One region of the Rhodopseudomonas sp. NSM genome, then DNA from elsewhere that is predicted to be linked to it. Evidence: predicted binding sites of a transcription regulator. Region 1 holds the regulator's gene; the other holds the start of a gene.
The links. Region 1 encodes LexA, which represses DNA repair genes until DNA is damaged. Its sites were predicted from a motif close to TGTTCNNNNTGTGTTCNG; they were not measured.
Positions count from the first base shown of each region.

Region 2: ACTZWT_RS18120 (PA0069 family radical SAM protein) is a predicted target of LexA. The motif match lies at 3,491-3,508, and genes of this name have one in related genera.

Region 1 is NZ_JBQTCH010000002.1:63,252-69,673, forward strand. Features, by position in the region: gene ACTZWT_RS04515 (glutamine--tRNA ligase/YqeY domain fusion protein) at 1-403, shown strand, start outside; gene ACTZWT_RS04520 (ComEC/Rec2 family competence protein) at 482-2,776, shown strand; gene lexA (transcriptional repressor LexA) at 2,810-3,517, opposite strand; gene ACTZWT_RS04530 (molybdopterin molybdotransferase MoeA) at 3,692-4,903, opposite strand; gene ACTZWT_RS04535 (hypothetical protein) at 5,132-5,500, shown strand; gene arr (NAD(+)--rifampin ADP-ribosyltransferase) at 5,569-5,979, opposite strand; gene ACTZWT_RS04545 (acyl-CoA thioesterase) at 6,126-6,422, opposite strand, start outside.
Region 2 is NZ_JBQTCH010000007.1:87,891-94,312, forward strand. Features, by position in the region: gene ACTZWT_RS18110 (glycosyltransferase family 39 protein) at 1-1,254, opposite strand, end outside; gene ACTZWT_RS18115 (ribonuclease HII) at 1,326-2,180, opposite strand; gene ACTZWT_RS18120 (PA0069 family radical SAM protein) at 2,309-3,469, opposite strand; gene ACTZWT_RS18125 (glycosyl transferase) at 3,648-4,211, shown strand; gene ACTZWT_RS18130 (bifunctional helix-turn-helix transcriptional regulator/GNAT family N-acetyltransferase) at 4,386-5,309, shown strand; gene ACTZWT_RS18135 (hypothetical protein) at 5,309-5,464, shown strand; gene ACTZWT_RS18140 (CoA-transferase) at 5,474-6,226, opposite strand; gene ACTZWT_RS18145 (CoA transferase subunit A) at 6,223-6,422, opposite strand, start outside.

The DNA of each region.
Region 1 (6,422 bases):
GGTGAAGAACGACGCCGGCGAGATCGTCGAGCTGCGCTGCACCTACGATCCCGAAACCCGCGGCGGCAACGCGCCGGACGGCCGCAAGGTCAAGGCGACGATGCACTGGCTGCCGGCGGCGTCCTCGGTGCCGGCGGAAATCCGCGTCTACAATCAGCTGTTCGCCAATCCGGCGCCGAGTGCTGCGAACTTCGCCGCCGACCTCAATCCGCAGTCGCTCGAAGTGCTGACCGACGCCCGTGTCGAGCCGGAGGTGGCGGCGAGCAACGCGGCCGAGCCGGTGCAGTTCGAGCGCCAGGGTTATTTCGTCCGCGACCGGGATTCCACCCCCGACAGGCCGGTGTTCAATCGCACCATCGGGCTACGCGATACCTTCGCCAAGGAAGTCGGCGGTAAAACCTGACGCTAACCGCCGGCGATTGTTGCCGGCGATACTGATCTGTTCCAGTCTCGGCGCCGCGCTGTTTGAGGGGCGGGCGCCGTGGAGCGGGGGGATCGGACCAAAATTCGGACCACGGTGCGGACCTGGCCGACGCGCGCCGCGTCGCCGGCCGGTGTGCTGGCGCCGTGGGGCGCATCGTTCTGGCCTGCGGTTGCGGAGACGCTGCGCGAATGGGCGCGGGCCGAGGCGGGGCCGGGCAGGCTGCTGCCGTTTGTGCCGGTCGCGTTCGGCGGCGGGATCGCGCTGTACTTCGCCGCCGACCACGAGCCGATCGCGTGGGTCGCCGGTCTGGCGGCGGTCGCGTTCGGCGTGGCCGCGTTTCTGGTCCGGCGCAACCGGGCGTTTCCGCTCGCGGTGCTGATCGCCGCCTTCGCCGCCGGCTTTGCCGCGGTCGCGTTGAAAGCCCAGCGGATCGCGCATCCGGTGCTGGCCAAGCCGGTGCAGGCGGCGACGCTCAAGGGATTCGTCGAAGCCCGCGAGGAGCGCGAGCGCACCGACCGCTTCGTGCTGCGCGTCACCGAGATGGATACCGCCGGCCGCGCGCAGGCGCTGCATCGCGTGCGGGTGTCGGTGCGCAAGGGCGCGGCGCCCGCGGTCGGCGATTTCGTGTCGCTGAAGGCGCGGCTGCTGCCGCCGCTGTCGCCGCTGCGGCCGGGGGCGTACGATTTCGGCCGCGATCTGTATTTTCAGGGCATCGCCGCCTCAGGCTTCGCGCTGGGCGCGATCACCGCACAGTCGCCATCGAGCGACGGCGGCTGGCGGCTGCACTACGCGAAAACCATGCAGGGGATGCGCGACGCGATCGATGCGCGGATACGGCTCGCGCTCGACGGCGACCAGCGTTCGATCGCCACCGCGCTGATCACCGGCCGGCGCGATGCGATCTCGACGTCGGTTAACGACGCGATGTTCATCTCCGGGCTCGGCCATGTGCTGTCGATCTCCGGCTATCACATGGCGGTGGTGGCCGGGGTGGTGTTCTTTGCGGTGCGCGCGGCTCTCGCGCTGATCCCGGCGCTGACGGTGACGTTTCCGATCAAGAAGGTCGCCGCCGGCGCGGCGCTCGCCGCCGCCGCGTTCTATCTGCTGCTGTCCGGCGCCGAGGTCGCGACGCAGCGCAGTTTCCTCATGACGGCGGTGGTGCTGATCGCGGTGATGGTCGATCGCCGTGCCATCACGTTTCGCACGCTGGCGATCGCCGCTTTGGTGGTGCTGCTGATCGCGCCGGAATCGCTGGTGCATCCGAGCTTCCAGATGTCGTTCGCGGCGACGCTGGGGCTGGTCGCACTGGTTCAGCTCGGCATGCCGGCGCTGTTCGCGACCGCGGACAGTTCGGCGACCGCGCGCGCGGCGCTGTGGGGCGGGCGCGAGATCGCGATGCTGGCGCTGGCGTCGCTGGTCGCGGGGCTCGCGACCATGCCCTATGCGGCCTATCACTTCCATCGCGTCACGCCTTATGGGGTGATCGCCAATCTGCTGGCGATGCCGGTGGTGTCGGCGATGGTGATGCCCGCAGGCCTGCTCGGCCTCGCCGCGATGCCGTTCGGACTCGACGGGGTGTTCTGGCGGATCATGGAGATCGGCATCGACTGGATGATCGTGGTGTCGCTGTGGGTCGCGGCGCTGCCGGGCGCGATCGGCAGGATCCCGGCGTTCGGGAGCGGGCCGTTGTTACTCGCGTCGCTCGGCATCGTCCTGCTCGGCCTGCTGCGCACGCCGCTGCGCCATGGCGGGCTGGCGCTGCTGACGCTTTCGACCGGCTGGGCGCTGCTGACGCCGCAGCCCGAGATTCTGATCGCCGGCGACGGAAGGCAGGTCGCGCTGCGCGGGCCCGATGGAAGGCTGCGGGTGATGCAGAGCGGTGGCGACAATTTCAGGATCCGGCAGTGGCTCGCGGCCGATGCGGATCCGCGCGCGGCCGACTCAGCGTCATTGCGTGACGGCGTTTCGTGCGACGCCGACGGCTGCGTCGGCGCGCTGGCCGATGGCGGGCTGGTGGCGCTGTCGTTCCGGGCCGATGGTGTGGCCGACGATTGCGCGCGGGCGACGTTGGTGATCGCGCTGGCGCAGCCGCCGCCCGATTGCGCGGCGCGTCTGATCAGCGCCGATATGCTCGCGCGCAGCGGCGCTCTGGCGTTGCGACGAAACGAGGGCGGGGACGGCGGATTCGTGACCGTCGCGGTGCGGCCGAAAGGGCTCGACCGGCCGTGGTCCCCGGCGCCCGCCGACGCGCCGGAGGGGGGCCTCGGAAACGCCCCGATGCAGCGGACAGTGCCGCGCTCCGCCCCGGTCGACGCCACTTCGGCGGCACCTGATCAGCACGACGAGGACTGAGCCCGCGACCCATCTCCGCGCGGGGCGTTTAGCTCAGTACTTGCGGTACAGCCCGATCAGCTTGCCCTGAATCCGTACGCGGTTCGGCGGCAGGATGCGGACCTCGTAGGCCGAATTGGCCGGTTCCAGCGCGATCGATGCGCCGCGGCGGCGGAAGCGCTTCAGCGTCGCTTCTTCCTCGTCGATCAGCGCCACCACGATGTCGCCGGTGTCGGCGCTCTCGTTGCGCTGGATCAGCGCCATGTCGCCGTCGAGGATGCCGGCATCCATCATCGAATCGCCGCGCACTTCAAGCGCGTAATGCTCGCCGGAGCCGAGCATGTCCGGCGGCACGCTGATGGTGTGACTGCGGGTCTGCAGCGCCTCGATCGGCGTGCCGGCTGCGATCCTGCCCATCACCGGAACCGCGACGTTGCGATCGGAATCGTCGTCGGCGTGCTGCGCGCTCGGCGGTCGAACCTTGCCGAGATTGCCTTCGATCACGCTGGGGGTGAAGCCGCGGCGGCCGCCGCCGCTATTGCCGCCGAGATCAGGCAGCTTGATCACCTCGATGGCGCGGGCGCGGTTCGGCAGGCGGCGGATGAAACCGCGTTCCTCCAGCGCCGTGATCAGGCGGTGAATTCCCGATTTGGAGCGCAGGTCGAGCGCGTCCTTCATCTCGTCGAACGAGGGGGGAACACCGGCTTCCTTCAGCCGCTCGTTGATGAATTTCAGCAGCTCGAATTGTTTGCGCGTCAGCATATCGACCATTCCCCAGATCTGGCGACGATCGCCGTGTCGTCGTGCGGTCCGTTCATCGCGCCCTGAATATGAACAGGCGAGGCGCAACTACTCGAAACAAATCATGAACGGACACTATATGTTCAGTATGTGTTCCGCAACCTCTTAATTTCAGGTCAACAAATTTGCGGATCGCTATTCCGGAAGCTTAAGGATGTGACAGCTCGATCCCGTCGCGGCCGCCGCCGCGAAGGGCGGGCGGACGATCAGCGCCTGTGCCGCGGACAGCCGCGCCAGCAGCGACGAATCCTGGCGGTCGACCGGCGTCGCCAGCCATTGCCCGTCGTCGCGCAGCGCCAGGTGGGCGCGCAGATAGTCTTCGCGCTGGTCGTTGGCGGTGAGGTCGGCGCCGAGCACGGCGGGGAGGCGGCGGTGCATCGATTCGCCCCGCCCCGACAGCACCCGGATCAGTGGCACCATGAACAGGAATGCGCAGACATAGGACGACACCGGATTGCCGGGCAGGCCGATCACCCGCATCGGGCCGAGCCGGCCGTGCATCATCGGCTTGCCCGGCCGCATCGCGATCTTCCAGAACGCGATCGAGGTGCCTTCGGCCTCAAGCGACGACTTGACCAGATCATGATCGCCGGCCGACGCGCCGCCGGTCGTCACCAGAACATCGGCGCCGAGGTCGCGCGCGCGCGTGATCGCCGCGCGGGTCGCCTCGACGGTGTCGGCGGCAATGCCGAGGTCGATCACCTCGGCGCCTTCGCTGCACGCCAGCGCCCGCAGCGCGTAGCCGTTGGAATAGACGATCTGGCCGGGGCCGAGTGCCGCTCCCGGCATCACCAGCTCATCGCCGGTGGCGAGCATGGCCACGCGCGGCCGGCGATGCACCGGCAGCATGGGGTGGTTCATACCGGCGGCGAGCGCGAGGTCGCGGTCGCTGAGCCGATGGCTCGCGCGCAGCAGCACCTCGCCCTCGGTGAAGTCGATCCCGGCGGGGCGGATGTGGCGGCCGTGGCGGGCGGCCTCGGTGATGGTCACCTGATCGCCGTCGCGCACGGTGTCTTCCTGGATCACCACGGTGTCGGCGCCGTCGGGGATGACGCCGCCGGTGAAGATCCGCAATGCCTCGCCGGGACCGACGGCTTGTTCCGCGGGCCGGCCGGCGGCGATCTCGCCGATTACGGTGAGCCGCGCCGGCGCGGTCGCGACATCGGCCGCGCGCACCGCATAGCCGTCCATCGCCGACATCGGCTGCGGCGGCTGGGTGCGTAGCGCGGCCAGATTGCGCGCCAGCACGCGGCCATGCGCGTCGTCGAGCGCGACCATCTCCTCGGGCAGCCCGGCGGCGCCGTCGAGCACCGCGGCCAGCGCATCCGCAACCGGCATCAGCGCCATCGGGCAACTCCGGGGCGGGCGGATCGAGGCGGCACGAGAGGGCAAAAGCGGTTTGTCATGATCCGGCTTTAGGTGCCCCGCGACCCTTGCGCAAGATGTCCCGGTGGTCCCGCCGCGGAGGGGCGGCTCGAGCGTCAAACGAAATCCTAATTGTCGGCAGAAGCCCCCGGGAGGTAGGACGGGAGGGGCGGCGAGGTTCTTGTCCGCCGGACCGCTGGGAGTGCGCAGATGGGCGACAATTTTGCGAAATGGCTGCTGCGGATCGTTGCCGTCATCGGCGTGATCGCGTTCGGCACGACCTATGCGATCCGGCACGACTGGAGCAAAGGCTGGATGCCGTCCGCCAATCCGGATTACGCGCCGCCGCCCGTAAGCGCGCCCGAGCCGGCCGCGCAGCCAGCCGCACCCGTCGCGCCGCCGGTCGCTCCGGCCGCGCAGGAAACGGCCCCAGCGGCCCCGCCTGCCGCTGCAGCGGCGCCGTCAGCCGCTTCCGCACCCGCTGCGGCCCGCGCCTATGTGCCGTGCCAGCCGATCGGCCGCACCGCCAAGGGCGAGCTGGTGTATTCGATGGATTGCCGGACGCCGCCGGCGCAGTAGACACACCGGTCGATCGGCGGATTGAAGCCGGGCGCGAGGCGGTTCGGACGCGCCGCGTCGCGATGGCTTCAGTCGAGAATGCGAGCGCCCTCGGCACTGAGCCGGGCCAACCCATCCTTCATCTGCTGCAGGCGTTCGGGTGAGTGGCCCTGCCACTTCGTCACCTCGGCGACGATGCGGAGCGGATGCTGCGAGCGATACGAAAGCGTCGGATTTCCCAGGAACTTCTTGTCGGTCAGATTGGGATCGTCCTCGATCGGGCCGGTGGGCTCGACGACATAGATTCGCTGTGCGCCGTCGCCGGCCGCCAGCTCCGCTCCCCAGATCGCGGCGTCGAGCGTGCCGGCGAAATACACCCAGGACAGCGCAGCGTCGGTGAAATTGGACTGGTATCCGACGACAATCAGGTCTCCGGGGTCCAGAGCCGCGCGGGTCCCGTGGAAGTACTGCCGCGCGAACATGGTGGCGGTCGCTGACATGGCTGTGCTCCTCTGCTGACGAGGCCGTACCGGTCCGCGGCACGCGCTGTTCGCTCTCACGGGTTGTACGCGCCGGCCCCGGACTTCCTTCGCATTCGGGCGCCGGTATCACGGTGCTATCCGGCGAGCCTAGGGCAAGTTGCGACCTACGCCGGGCCTGGGGTCGCCGCGCCGGCGTTGTCGTTCGGTCGCACCATCACCGGCAGATAGACCTGCGCGAATTCCGGCGGCAGGCGGCGGGGGCGGCCGCTCGACATTTCGATGCAGACGAGCTGCCAGCGCCCACGCATGACGGTGGCGCGGTCGCGCAGCCGGATCAGCTGGAAGCGGCGCTCCATCAGGAGCTTGCCGTCGCTGCCATAGACCCAGGTGCCGAGCAGCAGCTCGTCGCCGAGATGACTCGGCAGAAGGTAGTCGTATTCGCCGCGCCGGATCGCCATGGC
Region 2 (6,422 bases), on a different contig from region 1:
GCCCATCGCGATCAGTCCGGCGAGTTCGGGATCGCCCGCGACCGCCGGCAGCGGCCGCCCGGTGCGGCGCTCGAAGCTCTCGCCGAAGAACCGGGCGATATCGCTGGCCGGCAGCGACGTCGCGCGTTCCGCCGGGCTGACCCAGGGCTGCACCACCGCAATCAGGATCACCGCCACCGCCGGCGCCGCCACGACCGCAGCCCAGGCGGCGCGCAGCACGCGCTGCCGGCGCAGGCGGATCAGGTCCCCGGTCGCCATCACCACCGCGAGCCCGACCATCAGCAGCGCGATGCCGGCGCCGCCGATGACGTGAGGCAGGCCGAATAAAGCCGCGGCGACGCTGCCGAGCAGCGCCGGCGCCAGCGCAAAGAAATACACGAACTGCCGCGCCAGCGGATCGACCGGCGCCCGATAGACCACCGGCGCATCGTCCGGCCTGCGATCGAATCGGGTGTTGAGCAACGCCAGCAGAGCCACGCCGCCGAGCGCGACCAGCAGGCCGCCGAACAGCTCGGCCGCAAGGATCGCCCGATCGGTCAGTTCAGCGGTCGCCGGCAGCGGCGGCAGCGCGAAGATGTCGGCGCGCACCAGCCAGATGCCATAGGGCAGCACCAGCACCGCGATCACCAGCAGGCCGAACAGCGGATCGAGCGACATCAGCGCGCGGCGGGTCCGGGCGGTGGCGAGCGCGAAGCCGATCGGCAGCAGCAGCAAGGCCGGTGCGGCCACCGTGGTCAGCAGCAGCAGCCCGACCTCGATCGACAGCGCGAACCAGGCGCTGCGCCGGCCGCGGCCGATGATCTCCCAGCTATGCCACAGCACCAGCGCCCACAGCGGCCGCGCCAGCACCAGCGGCCCGAATTCGACGCCCGCCTCCGCAAACGCGGTGACGGTCGAGGTCAGCAGCACCGCGATCACCGCATGCTGCGGCCCGACCATGCTGCGCGCGAGCTGGAACAACCCGTAGAACGTGACGATGAAACAGAGCTGCGCCAGCAGATAGACGCCGGCGATGTGGCCGCCGGCGGCGCGGAACGCGATGTCGGCGAGCCAGAATGCCAGCGGCGGGCCGAGGTCGCTGCCGACCTGATATTCCCGGCCATAGGCGAGCACGATCGCAACGCCGTCCGGCGGTCCGGCATAGACCAGCAGCGGGACGATCAGCCACAGCAGCGCCTGCGCCGACACCACCAGCCAGAACATCAGCCGCGGCCGGGCGCGGATCAATTCGATGATCAGGGAGGTAAAGCGCATAAGGGGCCAGCGGAGTTCGGTTCGCCCGTGATAGAACCCACCGGCGCACCAGGCAACCGGCTTGGCACCGCCTACAGCGTGGCCTCGATCGCGGAATCCGCGGGTGTGTCGAACAGATCGCCGCTGAGGGCGGCGACCTCGGCCGGCACGCCTTCGATCTTCCGCCAGGCGGCGGCGACCGGCGCGAAGAACCGGCGGTGATGTTCCGTCGGACCGAGCCGCGCCAGCGCCGCGAGATGCTCGGGCACGCCGTAGCCCTTGTGCTGCTCGAAGCCGTAGCCCGGACACTCCTGCGCAAGCCGGCACATCAGCCGGTCGCGCGTGACCTTGGCGATGATCGAGGCCGCGGCGATCGAGGCGATCAGACCGTCGCCGCCGATCACCGCCTCGCTCTCGCACCGCGTCGCCAGCCGGTCGCGGCCGTCGACGAAGACGTGCTGCGGCAGGTCCGGCAGCGCATGGACGGCGCGGGTCAGCGCCCACAGCGAGGCGCGCAGGATGTTGTCGCGGTTGATCCGCTCCGGCGAGGCGCAGGCGACGGCGACCTGCGCGGTGGCGCAGATTTCCTCGAACAGCTCCTCGCGCCGCTCGGCGGTGAGCCGCTTGGAGTCGTCGAGGCCCTTCGGAACCCGCTTCGGGTCGAGCACCACGGCGGCCGCGACCACCGGGCCGGCGAGCGGCCCGCGGCCCGCCTCGTCGCAGCCGGCGACCGGCCAGACGCCACGCTTGAGCAGCGCGCGCTCGCGCCGAAAGCTCGGCGGCGCCACCGCGATCACGCCACGGCCGAGTCCCTTGGCGGGCGAGGCTTTGGCGGCCTGCGCCTTTCCGGTGGCTTTGATTGACGTCGCGGCCGGCTTCGCCGCCTTGGCCGTCGTCTTCGCCTTGCCGGGCGCGGCCTTGGCAGGCTTCGTGGAATTCCGAATCATGCGGCGATGCTGCGGGCAGGCACCGGCACGCGCAACCGGAAATTCCGCGCCATGCCCGCTATTCAAGCGACATCGCCGCCGCCGGAACTCGCCGCCCTTCCCCATCAATCCCGCGAGTGGAAGCCCCGCTAGAACAAACTCAACTGCTGCCCCGCCCGCTCCGGCTTTGCGAAATGATCCGTCGTCAATTTCGAGCGGCGCTTGTTGAGGCCGAGTCGCGCGCAGGCGGTCTCGAAGCGGCGACCGATCATCCAGGCGATCGGGCCGGTGCCTTTCATCCGCGTGCCCCATTGCGAGTCGTAGTCGCGGCCGCCGCGCATATCGCGGATCAGCGTGAAGACGTGGCGGTAGCGGTCCGGATAGTTCGCCATCAGCCATTCGCGGAACAGGTCGCGGACCTCGAGCGGCAGCCGCAGCATTACGTAGCTCGCCTCCTTGACACCGGCATGGGCGGCGGCGTCGAGGATGCGCTCGATCTCGACGTCGTTGAGCGCCGGGATCACCGGCGCCACCATCACGGTGGTCGGAATCCCGGCCTCCGACAGCCGCTTCAACGCCTCCAGCCGCTTTTCCGGCGTCGAAGCGCGCGGCTCCATGGTGCGCGACAGTTTCGGGTCGAGCGACGTCACCGACAGCGCCACCTTGGCGAGCTGGCGCTTCGCCATCCGCGCCAGGATATCGATGTCGCGCGTCACCAGCGCCGATTTGGTGACGATCCCGACCGGATGGCCGGTCTTTTCCAGCACTTCGAGCACGCCGCGCATGATCTTGTGCTCGCGCTCGATCGGCTGGTACGGATCGGTATTGGTGCCGATCGCGATCATCTTCGGCTCGTAATCGGCGGCGGCGAGTTCCTTCTCCAGCAGCGCCGGCGCGTCCGGCTTGGCGAACAGCCGGGCCTCGAAGTCCAGCCCCGGCGACAGGCCCAGATAGGCATGGGTCGGCCGCGCGAAACAGTAGACGCAGCCGTGCTCGCAGCCGCGATACGGATTGATCGAACGGTCGAAGCCGATATCCGGCGAATCGTTGCGGGTGATCACCTTTCGCGCGGTGTCGAGCGCCACCGTGGTCTTGAACGGCGGCAGCTCGTCGAGGCTCTGCCAGCCGTCGTCGAACGCGACCCGCGCCTCGGCCTCGAACCGACCCGAAGCGTTGGATTGCGCGCCACGGCCGCGGCGACGTTGCTTATCGATAGCAACTTCGATCGCAGGAAAGGGAGAAGGCGCGCCCACCGGCTCGGAGGGCGCCGTGACCGGCGGGCGCTTGAGGGCATTGGATGCTCTGCTCATGGTTCGAAGATAGCGCGTAAATAGAACAAATCAAGAACATAATCGTCGCATCCACAGCGCCGCCGGGTCGATCAACCACATCGCTTGGGTTCGGCCCGGACTGCAATTCCGGGCTGATTTCGGCGCCGCGAGGTGCTAAGCGTGCATCAAATGGTCGTAACCAGGTCATTCGGCGGACATGCTGAGCGTCATCATTCCTACCGACGGAGTTGAACGGACCGCGGTCGCCACCTTGGCCGCGCTCGTGCCTGGCGCGGCCGCCGGCGTGATTCGCGAGGTCCTGCTGGTCGATCGCAAGGATGACGGCGTGATCGAGCGCGTCGCCGACGTCGCCGGTTGCGGCTTCCTCGCCGTGCAGGGCAGCCGCGCCGCGGCGCTGGCAGCGGGCGCGCAGCAATCGCGGTCGCCATGGCTGATGTTCCTGCACGCCGGCGCGGTGCTGGATTCCGGCTGGATCGAGGAGACCTCGCAGTTCATCCAGGGCGTCTCGCTCAGCGGCCGGCCGCGCGCGGGGATCTTTCGCTATGCGCGCTCACCTTATGCGGAGCCGAGCTGGCGCGAGACGTTCAAAGCCCTGCGCCGGCAGATCGCGGGGCCGCGGGCCGATCAGGGCCTGCTGATCGCCCGCGATCACTACGACCAGCTCGGCGGCCACGACCCGGAGCGCTCCGAAGCGCGGCTGCTGCGGCAGCTCGGCCGCTCGTCGCGCACGCTGCTGCGCAGCCAAATCGTGCTGGTCTGAGCGCGGCGCCGCTCCTCGACCGACAATCTCCCTTCCCGCCCCATCCCCGCCCTCGCGACAGATCGCGGAGACGCTCCGCGCGTCGCGGCAGACGGACGAGTGCGGCCGTGGGCCGGAAAAATACTTGCCAAAAGCAACCATATATTTGACAATGGCAACCATTGAGGAGTTGCCATGTCGAACCCCGTCCCGCCCGATCAGGTCGCCCGCGTCCGCGGCTTCAACCGCTTCTACACCCGCCGGCTCGGCGTGCTCGAGCAGCACCTGCTGAATACGCCTTTTTCGCTCACCGAAGCCCGGGTGCTGTACGAGCTGGCGCATCGCGACGCCCCCCTCGCCAAGGAGATCGGCGCCGAGCTGGGCATCGACGCCGGCTATCTCAGCCGGATTCTCCAGAGCTTCGATGAGCAGGGCCTGATCAGCCGCAAGCCGTCGCCGGACGACCGGCGGCAGTCGCGGATCGGCCTGACAGCGAAAGGCCGCACCACCTACGGCCGGCTCGAGCAGCGCTCGCAGCAGGAGATCGCGGCGATGCTCGCGGGCCTGCAGCCGTCCGAGCGGTCGCGGCTGGTGGCGTCGATGGAGACCATCGAGCGATTGCTCCGCGCGGCCCCGTCGCAGGGCCCGATCCTGCGCGGCCCGCAGCCCGGCGACATCGGCTGGGTGGTGCAGAGCCACGGCGCGTTCTATGCCGCCGAATACGGTTTCGACGCCTCGTTCGAGGCGCTGGTCGCCGAGATCGCCGGCAAGTTTCTCGCCGCGCACGATCCCAGGCGCGAGCGCTGCTGGATCGCCGAACTCGACGGCGCTCAGGCCGGCTCGCTGTTTCTGGTGCAGGCCAGCGACGAGGTCGCCAAGCTGCGGCTGCTGCTGGTGACGCCGCAGGCGCGCGGCCATCGGCTCGGACAGCGGATGGTGCAGGAGGCGATCGGCTTCGCCCGGCAATGCGGCTATCGCAAAGTGACGCTGTGGACCCAGAGCATCCTCGGCGCGGCGCGAAAAATCTATCAGGACGCCGGCTTCGTGCTGGTCGCGACCGAGCCGCATCGCAGCTTCGGCCCCGACCTGATCGGCGAGACCTGGGAGCTGACGCTGTAATGGCGCCGCGTCGCGACCAGTCGCGGCAGGTCACCTCCGAGCTGATCGCGTTCCACGCCCGGCGTGGACGGGCGCTGCAGCGCGCCGCTATTTATGCGGCCATGCGCGCATTGGTCTGCTGGCTGCGCGCGGCGCTCGGCCGGCGCCGCTTCTGAGCGGCAGCCTCACGCGGCGCGATCGGCCACCATCGTCTCGACGAATTGCGGATAGCACTCGGCGAGTTCGGTGGTGACCCGGCCGCGCAGCAGCGAAAGCGTTTCCGCATCCGGCTCCGGCGTGAACGGCACCTCGTCCGGCGCATCGTAGTCGAAGCCGGTGTTGGCGCGGACATCCGAAGCCGAGCCGCCGCGATGCACGCTGCGCAACCGGAAGCGCTTCTTCTGCTTGTCGAAGTCGAACAGCGCGAGGCCAGTCAGCAACGCGTGCGGCCCGCCGCTGCGATGAATGCCGTCGCTCGATCCCGGCGCGCTGACGAAATCGACCTTGTCGACCAGCACCCGCGGCGAGTGCTCCTCGCGAAACAGGATCACCCGCGGGACCAGATAGTACATGAAGGCGGAGCCGAACGAGCCCGGCCAGCGCACGGTGCTCGCCGGATAGTCGCCGGTGCCGACCAGATTGATATTGGCCTGCCCGTCGATCTGGCCGCCGCCGAGAAAGAACGCGTCGATCCGGCCCTGCGCGGTGGCGTCGAACAGTTCGAACGAGCCGTTGGTGAAGAAATTGTGCTGGCGCGAGCCCAGCACGATCACCCGCACGCGCTCGCGGCCGCGCTGTTCGTTGCGGGCGCGCAGCAGCATCGCGCCGGCCGCCGGCATCGGCGACGACGCGCCGACCGCGACGGTGCGAACGCCGTCGAGCAGGTCGGCGATGGTGGCGATCAGGATTTCGCGCGACGTCGCGGGCATCGCGCTCATGCCACCGCCTCGAACGCTTGCGCGAAGCCCTTCATGTAGGCCGCGAAGCCGTCGGCCGAGCGCGCCATCTTGGCATAGCGCGCGACTTCGGCGCTGTCGGTGGCGTATTCACCGGCCAGCCCGAGCGGCCAGGCGCCGTGCTTCGCCTCGGCGATCGCGCCGACATACAGCGCCGGCAACACACCGGCGGCCGAGC